DNA from 3 places in the Modicisalibacter sp. 'Wilcox' genome. Region 2 is predicted to be linked to each of the others. Evidence: predicted binding sites of a transcription regulator. Region 2 holds the regulator's gene; each other region holds the start of a gene.

Region 1 (6,777 bases), on a different contig from region 2:
CCTACTCGGTCAGCTTCGACTCCAACGAGCTGATCGAGAAATGCGTGGGCTATCTGGACCTGAAACTCAACGTGAAGCGGCTCGAGTACCAGGTGGAGCGCGGCACGCAGAAGGCGGAAGCCAGCTACCAGGACATGACCAGCGGGCAGGCCTTCACCGTCAACGAGAGCGAGCGGGTCAAGCATGACGGCTCGCTTCACTCGGCGGTGCAGTACGACCTGATCGGCCGCCTGGCCGAGGCCACACAGCTAACGCGGCGCACCGTCGCGGCGATTCTCTCGAAAATCCAGCCGAAGACCTTCAAGCAGTACCCGATGAACCCCGAAGACTTCATGGCTCAGGCCGCCAGGCTGATCAACGAGCAGAAGGCCAGCATGGTGGTCGAGCACATCAGCTACGACCCCATCAACGAGCAGCACAGCCGGGAAATCTTCACCCTCGAGAAGCCGGAAAATAATCTGGATCGGGCCTACAAGGCCAACCGGCACGTCTATGACTACGTGGTGACCGACTCCAGGATCGAGCGGGATTTCGTCGAAGAGCTCGACACCGGCAAGGAAGTGGTGGTCTACGCCAAGCTGCCGAAGAGCTTCTTCATCCCGACGCCGGTGGGCAACTACAACCCCGACTGGGCCATCGCCTTCAATGAGAATGACGTGAAACACGTCTACTTCGTGGCCGAGACCAAGGGCAGCATGTCATCGCTGGAGCTGCGTGAAATCGAGCAGGCCAAGATCAAGTGTGCCACGGAGTTCTTCGACACCATCGCCACGGCGACGGTGAAGTACGACGTGGTGGATTCCTATGACAAGCTGATGGATATCGTAAGGTAATGGCTTCAGGCCGTTTCCAAGCCTGTTTTACTCTAAATCGAAAAGGAAAGTGCTGTGTCAAGGGTAGTCATGGTGAGAAGCCCGCTTGAGCTGACTGCAGGGGACCAGGCGGGCTATGGCTGGTCGCAGATGAACTTTTCAGAGCACGCGTCGGCCGACTCTCTGATGAAGGCGTTTCGAGACCGGGGAATTGAGATCGGCAGGAAGGGCAATCAGATCCGGCGATTCTTCAATATTCGCGCCGGTGACCTGATCGTGGTCCCCGTACCTCGCGCCATTCTACTGGCTCGGGCCACGGGCGAGAAAGGATTCGGCCTGGATGTCGGCTATGGGGAGAACCGGATCGGTGCGACATTCCTGCGCGACCCGGATGGGAAGGTCAAGCGGATACCTCGCGATGACCTTTCCACGGCTCTTGAGACCCGACTGAAAATTCGGATGGCCGTTGCATCGCTGGATGAGTTTTCAGATGAGCTGGAAACGCTGTATTCCCGGCTGGAGTCTGGCGGTTTCAGCAACATCAATAGCCAGCATGAAGCCGAAAACAGCGAAGCGGTCAATACCTTCAAGAAGACGCTTCTGGAGCGTATACAGCAGGGGAGCACTTTCCTTGCGGGCGGTGGCAATGGGCTGGAAATGCTGGTGATGGAGCTTTTGAAGCTGGAAGGGTATGAGGTCCGTCGACCCAGCAAGCGGCACTATGAGGGAGTTGCCGATGCCGATATCGAAGCTTACCGGAAGGACCGGTTCAATCCCACAAAGCTCCTTGTTCAAGTAAAGCATCATCAGGGCACTACCGGGGCTCACGGCATCCGCCAGCTCGCCGCACTTGATGATGACGATGCCCAGCGTTGGCTGATCACGACGGCCATTGTCGACGAGGGTGTCGAGGCGCTGGCGGAGAAGGATGGCATTCAGGTCATGGGAGGCAATGATTTTTCAGACTGGCTCTTCGAGCATTGGCAGAACCTGTCTGTCGCGACACGAAGCCGACTGGGGCTCTCCGATGCCCCTGTGTTGCTTTAAGAGCGCCGCTCAGTCGTCGGCCTTGCTGCTGCCCTGGACAGGCTGATTCCGGCGTGCCGTCAGCATGCCGATGGCCGTGCCGACCCACACGGCGAGCGCCGCCCAGAGGGAAAGATGGGGCAGCACGAGCAGCGCCGGTATCGCCAGCGCCTCGCCCAGGCGCGCGGTGGCGGCGGTATACATGGCGATCGGGAAGACGATGCTCCAGTACTGGGGGTCGTAACGCAGGGGATGGCGGGCGATCAGGTAGCGCCAGGCCGACAGGCCCAGCAGCAGCGGGATCCACCACGTGGCCGATGCCCACATGAACAGCGTGATGCCCCGGATGAACGGCAGGAAGTCGCTCAAGGCCGGCACGGTGGGCAGGGTGAGCATGAGCCCCGCGCCCGACAGGGTGGCGATGGCCATGGCGCCCATGTTGATCCAGTAAGGGGGCGAGAGCAGCGTCACGTCGAGGGCCACGAAGGTCAGGCGGTAGAAGATGATCGGGATGATCACCAGATAGAGCATGCCGCCGACCAGGAACAGGCACAGGGCGGCCAGCAAGGCGAGTGTCTGCCACGCGCTGGGCCAGTCGATCAGCGTGCACAGGATGGCCAGCGAGTGGGTCGCCACGGAGGCGAGAAGCCAGGAGCCATTGATGCCGTTGCGCAGGCTGGGCTTTCTCGGGTGCACGATGACGGCGATGAAGAACCAGTACATCACTCCCACCCACAGCAACATGCCGAGGCCGAGAAGAAGATCGGCCATGAGCGGCGAGTGGGCGATGAGCTGCATCTGCGCGCCGAGAATGCAGGTGCCGGGAATCAGGGTGAAGAATCCCGGGCCCCGTGAATGCGAATGCATGTCGGCGATCAGGCGATGAGGGTGACGGATGATGCGGACGAGAAGCAGGCCGAAAAGCACCAGATAGGCGGCGCAATTGATGTAGAAAAAGGCCCGCGCCATCGCCTCGATCCGCAGAAGATGCGCCGCGATCGAGAGGGTGCCGGTAGCCATGGCGACGGCAAAGTAGCCGGGAAAGAAGTCGGCCGCGGTGCGATCGATCAGTCGGGCGAGTCTTGTCATGTCGGTGAGATCCCTGCGAATTGCAAAAGCTGCCCGTGGCGACGACGCCATCGCTCACCCCGCCGAGAGGGGCCGGTCCGGAGTGGTCCAGGCGGCGCCATCGGCGATGCGTTTTCGCCGCGTGGATAGTGTCTTCTCGAGCCGAGGTGAAGCCTTGTCCCGTGAATGGCTCGGGGGACGGGGCAGCCGAACTCTGGCGAGTGGGGCACGACTTCCCGGTCGCCCCGTTCGACAACCCGCACGAAGCGGGCTGGCGTCATGCACGGCTGACGATTGGCGTGAATTGCCTGGTGATACTGGTGAACGTCGCGCGGGTCAAGGCCGAACAAGGGGGGTGTCATCCTGACAATGCTGTCAATAAGACAGTAAAAAGGCTGTCATCTTGACTGTCCGGGTTGGAAGATGCCGCAGCGGAATTACCGGCAGGTGCTGCGGTCATTGTTGAATGGTTGATAAATCAGTTGGTTGGGGTTGATTCGCGACAAAGTGCCGCATCCGGGCAGCCGTTTTGAAGGCGGGCACATGGGTTGCTACACCGGTAATGGGCCCATGCCTGACCAATCGACACATCAAAGAGGTTCAACATGTTGACGGACCAGCAGGAAAGCCTGATCGAGGCAACCGCTCCCGTGGTGGCCGAGCATCTCGACGCGATCACGAAACGCTTCTATCCGCTGATGTTCGAGCGCTACCCGGAGGTGGCGCCGCTGTTCAACCAGGCTCACCAGGCCGACGGCGGCCAGCCCCGGGTGCTGGCCAGTGCGGTGCTGGCCTATGTGCAGATGCGCAAGGACCCGGACCAGGCCCGCGAGGTGCTGGCCACGGTGGTCAGCAAGCACGTCTCGCTGGGGATTCAGCCCGACCAGTACCCGATCGTCGGCGAATGCCTGATGGCGGCGATCGGCGAGGTACTGGGCGATGCCGTGACCCCCGAGATCGCCGATGCCTGGGGCGCGCTCTATCAGGAGCTGGCCGACCTGCTGATCGGGCTGGAGGCGGAAGCCTACCATGAGTTCGCCGCGCGCCCCGGCGGCTGGCAGGGCACGCGCACCTTCCGCATCGCCGAGACACGCCAGGAGAGCCGGGTCATCCGCTCCTTCGTGCTCGAGCCGGTCGACGGCGGGCCGGTGGCGGATTTCGAACCGGGGCAGTTCATCGGTGTCAGGCTGACCATCGACGGCGAGCCTGTCTATCGTCACTACAGCCTGTCCGGCACCCCCAACGGCAGGAGCTACCGGATCTCGATCAAGCGCGAGACGGGCGGCCGGGTCAGCGAGTACTTCCACGACCGGCTCGATGTCGGCGATACGCTCGAGCTGCTGCAGCCCTCGGGGCAATTGACGCTCGACGAGGCCTCGACACCGGTGATGCTGATCAGCGGCGGGGTGGGGCAGACGCCGATGCTGCCGATGGCCTGCCGGGCGCTGGAGCAGGGGCGCCGGGTGGTCTACCTGCATGCCGCCCAGGAGCGCGCCCACCACGCCTTCGCCGAGGAACTGGCGGCGCTGGCCCGCGAGCATGCCGACCACCTGACCTCGGTGACGCTCTACGAGCGGGGCGACGAGGACGATCGAGCCGACCACATCGGCCGCGTCAATCGCGAGCTGCTGGCGCGCTATCTGCCCGAGGGCGACCCGGAGTGCTACTTCGTGGGGCCACAGGGCTTCATGACCGCCGTCGATCACGCCCTGGACAGCCTGGGTGTGCCCGGCGAGCGGCGCCATTACGAACACTTCGGCCCCTCGCGGCCGCTGCAGGCCGGCTGACCGGGAGCGCCCGATGCACGAATCGTCCGTCCTGACGCGCCGCATGCCGCTGTGGCGGCTGGCGTTTCGCCCCTTCTTCCTGCTCGCCGCGGCGTTCGGCCTGGTGGCGATGCTGGTGTGGGGCGGGGTGTGGAACGGCAAGGTGTGGCTCGCCCCCTACGGCGGGCTGATGTGGTGGCACCCCCACGAGATGCTGTTCGGCTTCGCCGCGGCGGTGGTGGTGGGCTTTCTGCTCACCGCGGTGCAGAACTGGACCGGCCGGCCGGGGCTTTCCGGCTGGCCGCTGCTGGGGCTTGCCGCGCTCTGGCTGGCGGCGCGGCTGGCGATCGCCTTTCCCCAGGCGCTGTCGCCGGCCTGGGTGGCGGGCATTGACCTGGCCTTCCTGCCGCTGGCCGCGGTGCTGCTGGCGCGGCCGGTGATTCACCGGCGCCAGTGGCGCAACCTGGTCTTCGTGCCGGTGCTCGCGCTGCTCGCCGTGGCCAACCTGGCCACGCATCTGGCGCTGTTCCGCGGCGCGCCGGGGCTGCTGCACGGCGGCGAGTCCCTCGCGGTGCTGCTGATCACTTTGCTGATGGTGATCCTCGGCGGCCGGGTGATTCCCTTCTTCACCGCGCGGCGTCTGAACCGCCCCCAGGCGAGCCGGCCACTGGTGCTCGAGGCGACGGCGATCGGCGGCGTCGTGGCACTGGTCGGCCTGCAGCTGGCGGCCCTGGTCGGTGGCGACGTGCCGGCCGGCGTGTGGGGCGTGGTCGCCGGCGTGGCGGCGCTCGCCAACCTCGTGCGCGGGCTGCGCTGGGCCGGCTGGCAGGGCTGGCGCGAGCCGCTGCTGTGGAGCCTGCACCTGAGCTACGCTTTCGTCTGCCTGGGTCTGACGATGTGGGCGCTGTCGGCCTGGAATCTCGTGAGCCTGTCGCTGGCGGTCCACGCCCTGACCGTGGGCGGCATGGGCGGCATGATGCTGGCGATGATGGCGCGCGTGGCACTGGGACATACCGGTCGGGCGCTCGTCGCGCCGCGCGGCATCGCCACGGCCCTGGCGCTGATGCTGCTGGCCGGTGTCGCGCGGGCGCTGCTGCCGGCGATCTGGCCGCAGACCCGGCCCGTGGCGCTGGATATCGCCGTCCTCGCCTGGAGCCTGGCGCTGGCCCTGTATCTGGTGCGCTATGTCGCCGTGCTGGGCAGCCGGCGCGCCGATGGCGCGCCGGGCTAGTTGTTTGGTTCCGCGATGAACCCGCCACCGGGACACCGCTGTCGGGGATGAATCCCCTCCCACAAGACCACAAGACCACAAGACCACAAGACCACAAGACCACAAGACCACAAGACCACCTCTCAGGCTGGCCGGCATGGCCGCAGTTGTTGCGGGAGGGGGTGTTGTGGGAGCGACTTCAGTCGCGATGAGCCCGACAGCGGTATCCCGATGACGGGGATGAATCCCCTCCCGCAAGGCCACTCGTCAGGCTGATCGGCATGGCCGCGGTTGTTGCGGGAGGGGGTGTTGTGGGAGCGACTTCAGTCGCGATGAGCCCGGCAGCGGTATCCCGATGACGGGGATGAATCCCCTCCCGCAAGGCCACTCGTCAGGCTGATCGGCATGGCCGCGGTTGTTGCGGGAGGGGGTTGCGGAAGTGACTTCGTCACGCCTGGCACAGCGGGCAGGCGTCGGCCGCCCGCGTGTCGTCGTCGCCCATCCAGACGCCCCGGCCATCGGCGCCGATGCGTGCCTTCAGGGCACGGTACTCGGCATCGGCCTCGGGGAGCAGCGAAGCATCGCATCCCCAGTCGCAGCCGCTGACCAGCTCCAGCCAGTCGCCGCCGGTCAGGGTGGTGGCGAGCCGCTCGAGCACCCGGGTCTCCTCGCAGTGCAGGTGCCCCCGGTAGAGCTCGATGTAGGCCTGGAGCAGGTTCAGCGTCGCGGGCTCCCACGCCTCCGCGGCGCCGTTGGCGGCGCGGCGGTCGAAATGCGCATGCAGCTCCTCGCCGTAGCGCTCGATGCGCCGGTGCTCTTCCTGCAGCAGCGCCAGCGTCTCGCGGATGCCCGGGTCGCGCTGTTGCAGTCGCGCGAAGAGGCGGTCCTCGAAGGC
Region 2 (6,777 bases):
CAGCGGCGTCATCTGAGCCGAGCCCCGCACCCCGCCCACCGACAGGAGGAGAACGCCATGGTTCTGGATCCGCGCCTCAATCACCCGCGCCTCGTGGAATGCGCCCGCCGCGTCAGGCTGCTGGCCCTCGACGTGGACGGCGTGATGACCGACGGGCGGCTGCACTTTCAGTCCGACGGCCAGGAGATCAAGAGCTTCCACACCCAGGACGGCCAGGGCATCAAGCTGCTGCGCCAGGCGGGCATCGAGATCGCCCTGATCACCGGGCGCACCTCGTCCATGGTCAGCCGCCGCGCCGCCGCACTGGGCATCGAGCACGTCTATCAGGGCAACGACGCCAAGCTCGACCTGCTGCGCCAGCTGCTCGACAAGCTAGGGCTGAGCTGGGAGCAGGCAGCCTACTGTGGCGACGACCTGCCCGATCTGGCCCCCATCCAGCGCGCCGGTCTGGGCATCAGCGTGCCCAACGCCCCGGACTACATCCGCCGCCACGCCGACTGGGTCACCGCCCGCAGCGGCGGGCACGGCGCGGTCCGCGAGATCTGCGATGGCCTGCTCGAACTGCAGGGACACTGGGCGTCGGTACTCGACACCTACCTCCACGGCCAGGGCTGACGCCATGACCCTGTCGCGCCGACGCCTCTCCACCCTGCTGCTGGTCCTGCTCCTGGTGGGCCTGGGCGGCGTGCTGACGCTCATCGACCAGCGCGATGTAGGCCTGCCCGGTCCGGTGCCGACCGGCGAGACCGGCGAGCCGGACTACTATCTGGAAAATGCCCGCCTGACCCGCTTCGATGCCACGGGCCGGGCCTACCAGCACCTGACCACCCCGCGCCTGGCGCACACCCCGGACGATGACATCACTCGCCTGGAAACGCCCCGAGCCCGGCTGGACGACAAGCAGGGCCGCACCTGGCTTGCCACCGCCGACAAGGGTAGGCTGGAGGCCGGCGGCAACCCGCTGGTGCTCGTCGGCGACGCCAAGCTGCAGGCTCCGGAAGAAGGCTGGCAGGTGGAAAGCGACGTGCTCCACTACGATGCCGACACCTACCACGCCTGGAGCGACAGCCGTGCCACGCTGCGCCAGCACCGGCAGCACGCCAGCGGCGACCGGCTCGACGCCTGGATCGACACCGGCCGCATGCGCCTGAACGGCGACGTTCAGGGCTTTCATCCGCCGATCAGCCCACAGGGAGGAACCTGATGCGCCCCTATCTTGCCGGCCTCGGCCTGACCGCACTGGCATTGTTCGCCCCCGGCGTCTCGGCGCTGGAAAGCGATGCCCGGCAACCCATCAACGTGGCGGCGGATCGCCTGGATCTCGATGATCGTGCCGGCACCGCCGTCTACACCGGCGACGTCAACCTGACCCAGGGCAGCATGGTGCTCGAGGCCGAACGCGTCGAGATCGAACGCAACGACCAGGGCGAGGTGACCCAGGTCACCGCCACCGGCGACAAGCAGCGCGCCTACCTGGAGCAGCGCCCCGCTCCCAAGGAGCCCCTGGTGAAGGGCTGGGGCAACACCGTCGTCTACCATGCCGGCGAGCGCCGGGTCGAGCTGATCGGCAACGCCGAGCTTCACAAGGCCCGGGACACCTTCAACGGCGCCTACGTCGAGTACTACCTCGACAGCCGCAAGGTCCAGGCCCGCTCCAGCGCGCAGGGCAGCGATGGCCAGCGGGTGCGCATGACCCTGACACCCAAGTCGTCGCCGTGAACCCGCCGCTTCGAGGAATAGCATGAAGACCCTTGTCGCCCGCCATCTCGCCAAGAGCTACAAGAGCCGCCGTGTGGTCCAGGACATCAGCCTGACCATCGGCCAGGGCAGCATCGTCGGCCTGCTCGGCCCCAACGGAGCGGGCAAGACCACCTCGTTCTACATGATCGTCGGCCTGGTGCGTGCCGATGCCGGCGAGGTGGCGATCGACGACCTGGACCTGAGCCGTGCGCCCATGCACCAGCGTGCCCGCGCCGGCATCGGCTACCTGCCCCAGGAAGCCTCGATCTTCCGCAAGCTGTCGGTGGCCGACAACATCATGGCCATTCTCGAGACCCGCCGGGACCTCGACAGGGCGGGCCGCCGGGCGCAGCTCGAGCAGCTGCTCGAGGAGTTCCATATCGGCCACATCCGCGACAATCCGGGCATGAGCCTGTCCGGCGGCGAGCGGCGTCGCGTGGAAATCGCCCGCTCGCTGGCCACCGAGCCGGCCTTCATCCTGCTCGACGAACCCTTCGCCGGCGTCGACCCCATCTCGGTGGGCGAGATCAAGAGCATCATCCGCCAGCTGCGCGACCGCGGCATCGGCATCCTGATCACCGATCACAACGTCCGCGAGACCCTGGACATCTGCGACAAGGCCTACATCGTCGGCGACGGCCAGATCATCGCCGAAGGCGGCGCCGAGGCGATCCTGGCCAGTGAAAAGGTCCGCGAGGTCTACCTGGGCCACGAATTCCGGCTCTAGCCCGCAGGGCGCACCGCGCCCGCCACCTTGTGGCACACTTATTGCTTATTTACTTGCAAGGCAAGAGGGGCCGGGATACGGTATCCCCGAATCCGTCAGCGAAGTAGGCATGTCATGGCTATGAAACCCACGTTGCAGCTCAGGGTCGGCACGCAGCTGACCATGACGCCCCAGCTGCAGCAGGCCATCCAGTTGCTGCAGCTGTCGACGCTGGACCTCCGCCAGGAAATTCAGCAGGCGCTCGAGTCCAACCCCATGCTGGAGATGGAGGAGGAATTCGGCGAGACCGCGGTCAGCGAAGCGGCCGAGGACGACTGGAACCAGGACATCCCCGATGAACTGGCCGTCGACAGTGACTGGTCCGACACCTATCAGGACTTTGCTTCCGGCGGGCGCAGCGACGAGGGGCCGGACCTCGAGCGCAATGCCGCCGGCGAAAGCCTGCAGGATCACCTCGCCTGGCAGCTTGCCATGGCCGGCCTGGGAGAGCGCGAAATCCTCATCGCCGAGACCCTGATCGACGCGGTCGATGCCGACGGCTACCTGACCGATCCGGTCGACGCCCTCGTCGACGGCCTGCGTGCCCAGGGGCTCGCGGGCCTGCGCGCCCCCGAGGTGGAAGCGGTGCTGATGCGCCTGCAGCAGTTCGACCCTACCGGCGTGCTGGCCCGCGATCTGCGCGAATGCCTGCTGCTGCAGCTCGGCGTCCTGCCCGACGACACCCCTCTGCTGCCCCAGGCCCGACGGCTGGTCCGGCAGTTCCTCGAGGCACTGGCCGCCGACGACCGCAAGCTGCTCAAGCGCCGGCTGCGGCTCGACGACGCCCAGCTCGACAGCGTGATCGCGCTGATCCGCACCCTCGACCCGCGCCCCGGCCAGGCCTTCGACGCCTCCGGCAACGACTACGTGATCCCCGACCTGCTGGCGCGCCGCACCCGCGACGGCTGGCGCATCGAACTCAACCCCGAGGCGCTGCCCCGCCTGCGCATCCAGCCCGACTATGCCGCCCTGATCCGCCGCGCCGACAAGAGCGACGACAACACCTTCATGAAGCAGCACCTGCAGGAGGCACGCTGGCTGATCAAGAGCCTTTCCAGCCGCAACGACACCCTGCTCAAGGTGGGACGCGAGATCATGACCCGGCAGCTGGACTTCCTCGACCAGGGCGAGGAGGCCATGAAGCCCCTGATCCTGGCCGATATCGCCCAGGCGGTGGAGATGCACGAATCCACCATCTCCCGGGTGACCACCCAGAAGTTCATCCACACGCCGCGCGGTGTCTTCGAGCTCAAGTACTTCTTCTCGAGCCATGTCGGCGGCGAGGGCGACGCCCACTCCAGCACCGCCATCCGCGCCCGGCTCAAGAAGCTGATCGGCGAGGAGCCTCCGCGCAAGCCGCTCTCGGACAGCAAGCTGGTCGACCTGCTGGCCGCGGACGGCATCAAGGTGGCCCGCCGCACCGTCGCCAAGTACCGCGAGGCCATGGGTATCCCTTCCTCCAGCGAGCGCAAGCGACTAGCCTGAAAAGGCCCTCGGACACCAGCGTCGACGCATCTGCCTATCGGCGTCTCCCGGGGGTTTGCTAAGCTGCAAAAAGGGTTACAATCGAGCCACCACCCGCCGGAACAGGAGCGTGTCCATGCAAGCGAACATCACCGGCCATCACGTCGAACTGACGGATGCATTGCGTGACTACGTCAACGAGAAACTGACGCGTCTCGAGCGCCATTACGACAACATCACGACGGTTCAGGTGACCCTCTCGATCGAGAAGGAACGTCACCAGGCTGCCTGTACCCTCCACGCTGCCGGTGCCGACTTGCACGCCGAAGCCGAGAACGGCGACATGTACGCCGCCATCGACGCCCTCGCCGACAAGCTCGATCGCCAACTCGTCAAGCACAAGGAAAAGGCTCAGGCCCGCGCGCAAGGCGCCGGGGCTCGCTGACTCCGCCCATCATGACACTGGAAGCCATCCTGCCCCCCGAGCGCACGCTCTTCGCGGTGCCCGGGGGGAGCAAGAAGCGCGTGCTGGAATTCTTCAGCACCTTCATCGCGCAGAACACGCCGAGCCTGGACAGCCAGGAAGTCTTCAGCCGCCTGATCGGCCGCGAGCGGCTGGGCAGCACCGGGATCGGCAACGGCGTGGCGATTCCCCATGCGCGCAACCCACACTGCAAGGCACCGATCGCCGGCTTCCTCAAGCTGCAGGAACCCATCGACTTCGATGCCGTCGACGGCGAACCGGTCGACCTGATCTTCGTGCTGCTGGTGCCCGAGGAGGCGGACGACACCCACCTTGCCCTGCTGGGCCAGGTGGCCGGCATCATGAACGATGCCACCATCCGCGCCCGCCTGCGTCGCAGCGAGAGCCAGCGCGAACTCTACGAGATACTGCTCGAGGCCATCCGCCGCCAGGAAAACGCCCCCGGCGAGACACCCGGGTAGCCGGATCCGTGTCTCGCGTTTCACCGCCATCAGGAGAGCCGCCGCGATGCAGCTCGTGATCATCAGCGGTCGTTCCGGTTCCGGCAAGTCGATCGCGCTTCAGGCCCTCGAGGACCTGGGCTTCTATGCCATCGACAACCTGCCGGCCATGCTCCTCGACCCCCTGATCGACGAACTCCGTCAGGACGATGCCCGCCGCTCCAGCATCGCCGTGAGCATCGATGCCCGCAACGTGCCCACCGCCCTCGAGCGATTTCCCGGGCTGCTCGAGACCCTGCGCGCCCGCGGCCTCGACTGTCAGGTGGTCTACCTGACCTCCGAGGACAAGATCCTGCTCGAGCGCTACTCGGCCACGCGGCGCCGCCACCCGCTGACCCGGGACACCGAGATGACCCTGGCGGAAGCCGTCGAATCCGAGGAGCAGGCCCTGTCGGGCATCCGTGACCTCGCCGACCTCGTCATCGACACCTCCCAGCTGTCGGTGCACGAGCTGCGTGGACGCATCGCCGAACAGGTCGCCCATCACCGCAGCGGCCAGCTCACCCTGACCTTCGAGTCCTTCGGCTTCAAGCGCGGCGTACCACTCGATGCCGATATCGTCTTCGACGCCCGCTGCCTGCCCAACCCCTACTGGGACCCCCGGCTTCGCCAGTTCAACGGCCGCGACCCGGAGATCGTCGACTTTCTCGAGGGCTACCCCGACGTCATCGCCATGCAGGACGATGTCCACACCTGGCTCGATCGCTGGCTGCCGGCCTACCAGGCCAGCAATCGCAGCTACCTGACCGTGGCCATCGGCTGCACCGGTGGCCAGCATCGCTCGGTCTATCTCACCGAACGTCTCGCCGCGATATTCGCCGGGCGCTATCAGGTACGGCTGCGCCATCGGGAGCTGGGCATCAATACCGCCGTGGGGGCGACCCGTGCCGAGCCGTGAGCTGACCCTGACCAACAAGCGCGGCCTGCATGCCCGGGCCGCCACCAAGCTCGTCCAGTGCTGTCAGGGCTACGAGGCCCGGGTCACCGTCCACCACCAGACCCGCTGCGGCGACGCCGCCAACATCATGTCGCTGCTGATGCTCGCCGCCCCCTGCGGCACCTGCCTGACCATCGAGGCGGAAGGCCCCCAGGCCGAGGAGGCCCTGGACGCCCTCCAGTCGCTCTTCGAGGCGCGCTTCGACGAGGAGCAATGACTCGACGCCACCGGGGCGCCGGGGCTGCCGGCTTTTCTTAAGGCAGTGCTAAGATGGCGCCTGCCAGTGTCTACCCGGCCGAGGACGTCAGACCGCATGAGCCAGAATCCCGAACGCTTGCAGCCCCGCCTGGATCGACTCAACGAGGCGCTGGAAAGCGGCGCCCTCGACCAGGCCCGGCGCATGCTCAACCGCGGCCTGGCACCCGTCGATGTCGCTCATCTGCTGGAGTCCACCCCGCCGCGGGAACGCGAGGTGCTCTGGGAACTGGTCGAGTCCGAACTGCAGGGCGAGGTCCTGCAATACCTAAACGACGACCTCCAGACCCTGTTTCTTAACCGGATGAACGCCCAGCAGCTGGTCTCGGCTACCGAGGGGCTGGACGTCGACGACCTGGCCGACCTGCTGCAGCGGCTGCCCAACACCGTCACGCTCGAGGTGCTGGCCTCGATAGAGGCCCAGGAGCGCCAGCGTCTCGAGACGGTGCTCGCCTACCCGGAAGACACCGCCGGCGGGCTGATGAACACCGATGCGGTGACCATCCGCCCGGACATCACCCTCGATGTCGTGCTGCGCTACCTGCGCCGTCACGAGCGCCTGCCCGACACCACCGATGCCCTGCTGGTGGTCACCCGCGGCGACAAGCTGATCGGCAGCCTGCCGATCGAG
Region 3 (6,777 bases), on a different contig from region 2:
CAATAAAGAAAGCCCGGACCCCTGAGGCAGGGGCCGGGCCAGTCCAGGCTTTCATCGGGCTTTCTTGAGCGCTTCGAGCGCCGTCTTCCTTGATGCTCTTTCGCGGGCGTCCTGCCCGCGCATCCCTGGCAACCTGAGCCATCCTGGCTCGTTCTTCCCTGAGCTGGGCTTCCTGCCCAACGAGGGTGATATTGCCGAATTTAAACTCGGTGATGAATAACCCATGTTATGAAGATCTGTAGGATTTTGCCTACAAGAATGAGAGGCGTCGCGTTCCAGCGCCGTGTCCCTGAGTATATGCCGCCGGACCTCCACAGATGACGAGGGTGCGAATGGCATGCGCCCGGAACCGACCGACTGGGGGCATTCATGCGCCTGCCGGCAATGCGTCGGGGACCGGGGTGGCCGACGTCGGTTCGGCCGTGGCGAGGCTGGTTTGGTGCATATCCGGACGATACTTGCGCATGATGTAGCGCAGCCGTTTCATGACATCCAGATTCGCGGACTCCATCGTCGCCAGGGCGTCCATTGCCGCATCCATGCGCCCCTCCTGGTAAAGGGTCACGGCTTCGATGGCGCGCTGGTGTACTTCACGGTGCCGTGCCTCCAGCGCCTGAAAGTCCGTGTCACTATAGAATTGCTGGCTTGCCGTTCCCGAATAGTACCAGCGGCCCAGGGCGCACTGGGTTTCGTCGGGTAGATCCGCGGCCGTCTTGTCCGAGAGACCCATGAGGATACGATAGACCTCCAGCTTGATTTCCAGCTCTTCCAGGTTGGCCAGCTCGACTTCGCTGAGCATGGCCGAGAAGGCCAGCGCCTGGCTGCTTTCGTCGCTCAGTTCCAGCAATTGGTCGGTGCGCTGCATCACGCGGCTGGCCTCGGCGCTCAGACGCTCAGCCTTGCGGGCATTGTCGTCCATCACGCCGTCGACCTGATCGGCCTGGTCCAGAATGCTGCCGTTGAACCCGCCGATCTCGTCGGTGGCGTCGTTGGTGCGCCGGGCGAGCTGACGAACCTCGGTGGCCACCACCGCGAAACCACGGCCGGCATCGCCGGCCCGGGCCGCTTCGATGCTGGCGTTGAAGGCCAGCAGGGTGGTCTGCATGGAGATGTCGTTGATGACGGTGACAAAGTTGTCGATGCGACCTGCATCGCAGCGCAGCGAGGTGACCTGTTCGGCGGCCTGACCGATGCGGGCATTGAGAGCGCGCAGCTCATCGACCATGGCATTCAGGGCGTCCTGGCTGCGCTTCGATTCGCTGGTCGTGAAGTCGGTGACCTGCCGGTTGCCCTTCAGCAGCTCCGAGAGGTCCGAGAAGGACTCGCGCAGGGCGACCACGGAGTCGCCGAACCCGGTGAGGTTGGTGAACAGGTGCTGGTGCAACCGCTGTTCGGACTCCAGGGTGTCGATGCGGGCTTGAAGATGATCGCGCTCGGCGCGCAGCGCGTCGGTGGTGGCATTCGTGGCATCTCGAGCAGACGATGGGCTACGTCGAAAGAATCGCATGCGGTCTCCGGATGGGGCTGAGGCAGGGGGCACGGCTTCCCGACAGGGGGCGCGGGGCCCCCGTCGGTGGAGGATGTGTCAGCCGGCGCGTTCGAACAGCAGGTTGTTCTCCAGGTGGATGTGCTGCATCAAGTCGTCGCGGAACTCGCGCAGTCCGGCATAGAGCGCTCGCCAGGTGGTGCAGGCGCCCTTCGGGACGGTGATGTCGTCGGTCAGTGCCATCAGCCGCTCGAGGTGTTCGCCGTGGTCGCCGTGTTCCTGGCGCATCACCGCGATGGGGTCCCGGGCCTGTGCGCCCATGCCCTGGCGCAGCATGGGGAAGAGGATTTGCTCCTCCTTCTGCATGTGGCTCTCCATCTCCTGATGGAGCTCGGTGAGCAAGTCGGCCAGGCCGTCAGGGCAGGTATCACGGCTACCGTGAACGTGTTCGACGCGGCGTGCCATGCGGATCAGCTCGGGCAGCTGCTGGCGGTGAACGTCGTGATAGCGGCTCAGGATATGGTCGATCAGCTCGTCGTTGCTGGCCGACTGCCAGTCGCGCTCGTCGCTCTCGCCCTTCGCCAGCGTTTCGAGCTCGGCGACCAGAGCCTCGGGGGCCAGGCCCGCCCGCTCGGCGGCCTCGCGCAGGCTGATGCGACCGCCGCAGCAGAAGTCGATGTTGTGGTCGTGGAATATCCGGGTCGCGCCGGGCAGGGTGAGGGCGGTGCGGCCGACGCTCTGTTCGATCAGGTTCATGGCGGTCGTTCCTTGGCTGGGTGTGTGGCAGGGAAGGCATGTACTCTTTATTAGCAATCGGCATGCCAGTTCGCGGAGGCCCATTTTGTGGGGCCTCGAGGCCGGGATGGTGAAATATACCCAGATCGATTAGGGTAGATTGAACCCTTAAAGGTATCAATCACCATGCTCGATGAGACCCTGCTGGCGGACCTGGTTGCCGATCTGCCCAGCGCCGTGCGGCTGCAGCGTCTGGTGCGAACCCTGCGCGAGGGATTTTGCTGCGGCGCCGTCTGTCTGCTGCGCCTGGAGGAGGGCAGACTGGTGCCGGTGGCCGTGGATGGCCTGGTGCGCGAGGCGCTGGGGCGACGCTTCGAGGTGGCCCAGCATCCGCGCCTCGCCACCATCCTGGCCAGCCGGCGCCCCACCCTCTTTCCGTCCGATGCCGGCCTGCCCGACCCCTACGATGGCCTGGTGGAGCAGCAGCCCGGCCAGCCGCTGCATGTCCATGACTGCATGGGGGTCAGCCTGCACGTCGAGGGCGAGCCCTGGGGGGCACTGACGCTGGATGCCCTGGAGGCTGGGACCTTCGATGCCGCCGATCGGATGGCCCTGGAGCGCTATGCGTTGCTGATCGAGGCGGCGGTGCGGGTCAGTCGCCTGGAGCGTGACCTGCGAGCCCTGCGCATGGCCCAGCCGGAGAGTGGCCTGCCGCTGGCGGTACCCGACGCCCGGGACATCCTCGGCCATAGCGCCGTCTTGAAGCGGCTGTTGCGAGAGCTCGATGTGGTGGCCGCTTCGGACCTTGCGGTGCTGTTGCATGGCGAGACCGGTGTCGGCAAGGAGCTCTTCGCCCGACGCCTTCACCGCCGCTCCGCGCGTCACGCCGCGCCGCTGGTCCAGGTCAACTGCGCCGCGCTGCCGGAGTCGCTGGCCGAGAGCGAGCTGTTTGGCCATGTGAAGGGCGCCTTCTCCGGTGCCACGGCCGAGCGCGCCGGGCGCTTCGAAGCGGCCGACGGCGGTACCCTGCTGCTCGACGAGGTGGGCGAACTGTCGTTGCCGGTCCAGGCCAAGCTGTTGCGTGCCCTGCAGGAGGGGGAGGTCCAGCGACTGGGAGAGGACGTTCCGCGGCGTGTCGATGTGCGCATCATCGCCGCCACCAACCGGCACCTGGGCGAGGCGGTGCGCGAGGGCAGCTTCCGTGCCGATCTCTATCACCGGCTGTCGGTCTATCCGGTGGCGATCCCGCCCCTGCGCGAACGAGGCAGCGACGTGCTGATACTGGCCGGCCACTTCCTGGAGATCAATCGTACCCGGCTCGGGGTACGCAGCCTGCGTCTCTCGCCTGAATCGGAGGCGGCGCTGTCGCGCTATGACTGGCCCGGCAATGTACGTGAACTGGAGCACGTGATCAGCCGTGCGGCGATCAAGGCCTTGAGCCAGGGCGCTCGGCGTGACGACATCGTGACGCTGGAGCCGGAGTGGCTCGATCTGCCCTTGATGGAAAACGGGAGAGGCGTTCTCGAAGACCCGGAGCGCACGGAGGAATCCGTTCCGGCCACCCTGCGCGAGCGCGTGGAGCATGCCCAGCGACGGGCCATTCGCGAGGCTCTCGGGGACTGCCAGGGGCGCTGGGCAGCGGCCGCCCGCCGCCTGGAGGTCGATCCCAGCAATCTGCACAAGCTGGCCCGGCGTCTGGGGTTGAAATAGAAGGTTCTTCGACAACCGACCGATGGGATCGTCCGTGCCCCCGATCATGCCGGCATTGTCATTCCTGCCGATGCCCGTTGGCGAGCCGAGCCGACGGGCATCGGCGTTTTACGGCTGCGTCACAGCGTCATGAAGGGGGAGGCCTCCTGATTCTGGAACTGGTAGACCTTGTAGGGTTCCTGCTGCGGCCCCGGCATGCCGGGAGTGCCGCTCGGCATGCCGGCCAGTCCGATGCCGTCGATTTCGGGCTGCTGCTCGAATAGGGCCTTTACCGCCGCCAGCGGCACATGGCCTTCGATGGTGTAGTCGCCCATCTTGACGGTGTGACAGGCGCCCAGGCCATAGGGGACGCCGGCGGCCTTCTTGATTCCGGCGAGTTCTCGGTCGTCGACGATGGTGACGTCGACCCCCATGTCTTCCAGGTGACGGGCGTAGCCATCGCAGCAACCGCATTGCGGGTTCTTGTACAGAGTGGCTTCGTGCGGCAGGGCGGCATTGGCACTGGTGGCGCCCATCAGCAGGCCGGTAGTGATCAGAAGGCGAGACAGAGTGATTTTCATGCGGGATAACCCTCGTTGACGATAAACAAGTCTGTGATGTGGGGTGTAATGTGGGGTTCGAGACGCCGCAGGGCGGCACGGAGCATCAGTTCATCCGACCGCCATGGGGCACGGCACGACAGGAGATCGTGAGCGGAGCCTGGCGCTCGCGACACGGCTGCCGGTGAGCGGATGCCAGTTGGCCTTGTCCGGCCGCCAGAGGCTGTCGGGCGGGGGAACTCAGGCTCTGGGAGGGCGACGCGGGGGCTCGGGGACATGTTCGCTCACGGTGACGGCGGCCATGAGCGGGCGAGCGAACGGGGGCGTGACCGCGGGCTGTAACGAGGCCACGGGAGGCGCACAAGCCGAGCCGCAGTCCGCCTGCATGTCCGGCGTCTGTCCCTGGGCGAGCATCTTGCCCTGAAGCGGGGAACAGTCGTTCCGGCAGGTAAGCGTGGCTGCGTGGCTCGTGGGGAGCGTGACCAGGACCAGCAGCAGGACCAGCGGCAGCGCCAGCAGGCGTGGCCGGGTCTGTCGGTTCGGCAATGTCCAGGTCCGCAATGGCATGGCGGGCTCCCCGAGGCGTCGAGCTCATTGAACCCGAGACGCCCGGACGATGCAATCCTCGCCACCAGGCTCGCGGGCGAGGCGGCCGTCGTGATCCTGTCGGGCGGAAAAGTGGCAAATCCACTAAGACGAATTAACCATTTTGCGTATTTCTTAACATGGGTTATCTACAGGCCGCCGGGCAAGGCATGTAGGGTGGGACTGGACAGGGACGCCGGCCAGGGAAGAACGGGCACAGGACGCTCGCAATGCCAGGGATGCACGAGCAGGACGCTTGTGGTGAGCTTGCAGGGAGGCGCGACGATTGAAGGCCTGCTCCGAGAGGGGCAGGCCTTTTCTTTGCTCATGCATGACGCTCAGTGGACCTTCGCCACGGGCAGTTCCGCCCAGCGGGTCGTCCAGCGGTGGCTGCGGTTCGCGCAGCGCAGCGGCCAGGCGGCGCCGGGGCGGGGCATGCCGAAGGCCACGGTATCGCGTCCCAGGTGCCGGTTGAGGCGGTCCAGCGTGGCCATCAGCGCTTCACTGCGTCGCCGCTCGGAATCGCCCTGCGGCGCATCGAGCAGCGACAGCTGGTGATGGTCGGCATCGATCAGGTCGAGCAGCATCACGCCGCCCTTCAGGAACCGATACCCCCGACGGTGAATGCGCTCGAGCGCAGCCAGCGCCGCCTGCAGGATCAAGCGGCTGTCGTCGGTGGGGTGATCCATCTCGATGACGAGGCTCGGTGCGTACTGAGGCAGATCCACTCGGTGGGGAGGGGTGCGGAGAAACACCTGCACCGCACGGCACAGGCTGCGCTGCTGCCGCAGCTTTTCCGCACCCCGCTGGGCGTGCTGTCGAATCGCCTCGCGCAGCTCCCCGAGTTCATGGATCAGCTGCCCGAAGCTGCGCGAGGTCATGATGCGCTGTCTGGTTGCAGCGGTGTCGTTCATCTCGATTGCCGCAATGCCGCGCAATTCCAGCACGGTACGCGAGAGCGGGGCGCCGAAGCGCCGGCGAATCGCGCGGGAGGCGGCATGGCGCAGCTGCGCGGCGGTGCGGATGCCCGCCAGGAACAGGCGTTCCGCCAGCCGTCGGCCGACACCCCAGATCTCCTTCAGGTCGGTGCGCGAAAGCAGCGCCCGGGTTTCGGGGCCGTCGGCGGTGAGCACGCAGACGCCGTCATGCTCCTCCTTCTTGGCCGCGCGGTTGGCCAGCTTGGCCAGGGTACGCGTGGGCGCGACTCCCACGGACACCGGAATGCCGGTGTACTGGCGCACCCGTCGATGCAGCCTGCGCGCCAGGGCGAGCGTGCCGTCGGCATCGAGACCGTCGAAGCGCACGAACATCTCGTCGATCGAGTAGGGCTCGACCCCCGGGGCAAGCTCCTCGAGCACCGCCTGAACCCGGGCGGACATGTCGCCGTAGAGCTCGTAGTTGGACGAGAGCAATACCGCGCCGTGGCGTGTCGTCAGGTCGCGCAACCGAAAGGCCGGGACGCCCATCCCCACGCCCAGCGCCTTGAGTTCCTCCGAGCGGGCGATGACACAGCCGTCGTTGTTGGAAAGCACGCCCACCGGGGTGCCTTCCAGGCGTGGCTGGAAGACGCGCTCGCAGCTGACGTAGAAGTTGTTGCAGTCGACCAGGCCGAACATGACCGCCTCACACCGGGTACTGGTGAATCACGGCGCGGACCACGCCCCAGATCTGGCAGTCGTGCTCGACAAGGGGGATCGGGGCATAGCGCGGATTGCCGGAGAC

Evidence for each region. The regulator sigma-54, encoded in region 2, starts transcription at its own class of promoters, with help from an activator protein. The targets are predictions, from matches to a motif close to TGGCACNNNNNTTGCTNT.
Region 1: hmpA (NO-inducible flavohemoprotein) is a predicted target of sigma-54. The motif match lies at 3,444-3,461, and genes of this name have one in related genera.
Region 3: ytfE (iron-sulfur cluster repair protein YtfE) is a predicted target of sigma-54. The motif match lies at 2,293-2,310, and genes of this name have one in related genera.

What each region holds. Positions count from the first base shown of each region.
Region 1 is NZ_WNXF01000010.1:5,968-12,744, forward strand. Features, by position in the region: gene G7A98_RS10370 (DEAD/DEAH box helicase family protein) at 1-833, shown strand, start outside; gene G7A98_RS10375 (restriction endonuclease) at 888-1,859, shown strand; gene G7A98_RS10380 (tellurite resistance/C4-dicarboxylate transporter family protein) at 1,869-2,927, opposite strand; gene hmpA (NO-inducible flavohemoprotein) at 3,512-4,693, shown strand; gene G7A98_RS10390 (NnrS family protein) at 4,707-5,903, shown strand; gene G7A98_RS10395 (hemerythrin domain-containing protein) at 6,331-6,777, opposite strand, start outside.
Region 2 is NZ_WNXF01000012.1:43,305-50,081, forward strand. Features, by position in the region: gene G7A98_RS11830 (KpsF/GutQ family sugar-phosphate isomerase) at 1-16, shown strand, start outside; gene G7A98_RS11835 (HAD hydrolase family protein) at 58-615, shown strand; gene lptC (LPS export ABC transporter periplasmic protein LptC) at 620-1,204, shown strand; gene lptA (lipopolysaccharide transport periplasmic protein LptA) at 1,204-1,719, shown strand; gene lptB (LPS export ABC transporter ATP-binding protein) at 1,742-2,467, shown strand; gene G7A98_RS11855 (RNA polymerase factor sigma-54) at 2,582-3,991, shown strand; gene raiA (ribosome-associated translation inhibitor RaiA) at 4,107-4,415, shown strand; gene ptsN (PTS IIA-like nitrogen regulatory protein PtsN) at 4,427-4,915, shown strand; gene rapZ (RNase adapter RapZ) at 4,962-5,852, shown strand; gene G7A98_RS11875 (HPr family phosphocarrier protein) at 5,839-6,108, shown strand; gene mgtE (magnesium transporter) at 6,205-6,777, shown strand, end outside.
Region 3 is NZ_WNXF01000024.1:5,274-12,050, reverse strand. Features, by position in the region: gene G7A98_RS16850 (methyl-accepting chemotaxis protein) at 368-1,507, opposite strand; gene ytfE (iron-sulfur cluster repair protein YtfE) at 1,586-2,242, opposite strand; gene norR (nitric oxide reductase transcriptional regulator NorR) at 2,408-3,931, shown strand; gene G7A98_RS16030 (DUF411 domain-containing protein) at 4,051-4,491, opposite strand; gene G7A98_RS16025 (Y-family DNA polymerase) at 5,394-6,671, opposite strand; gene umuD (translesion error-prone DNA polymerase V autoproteolytic subunit) at 6,679-6,777, opposite strand, start outside.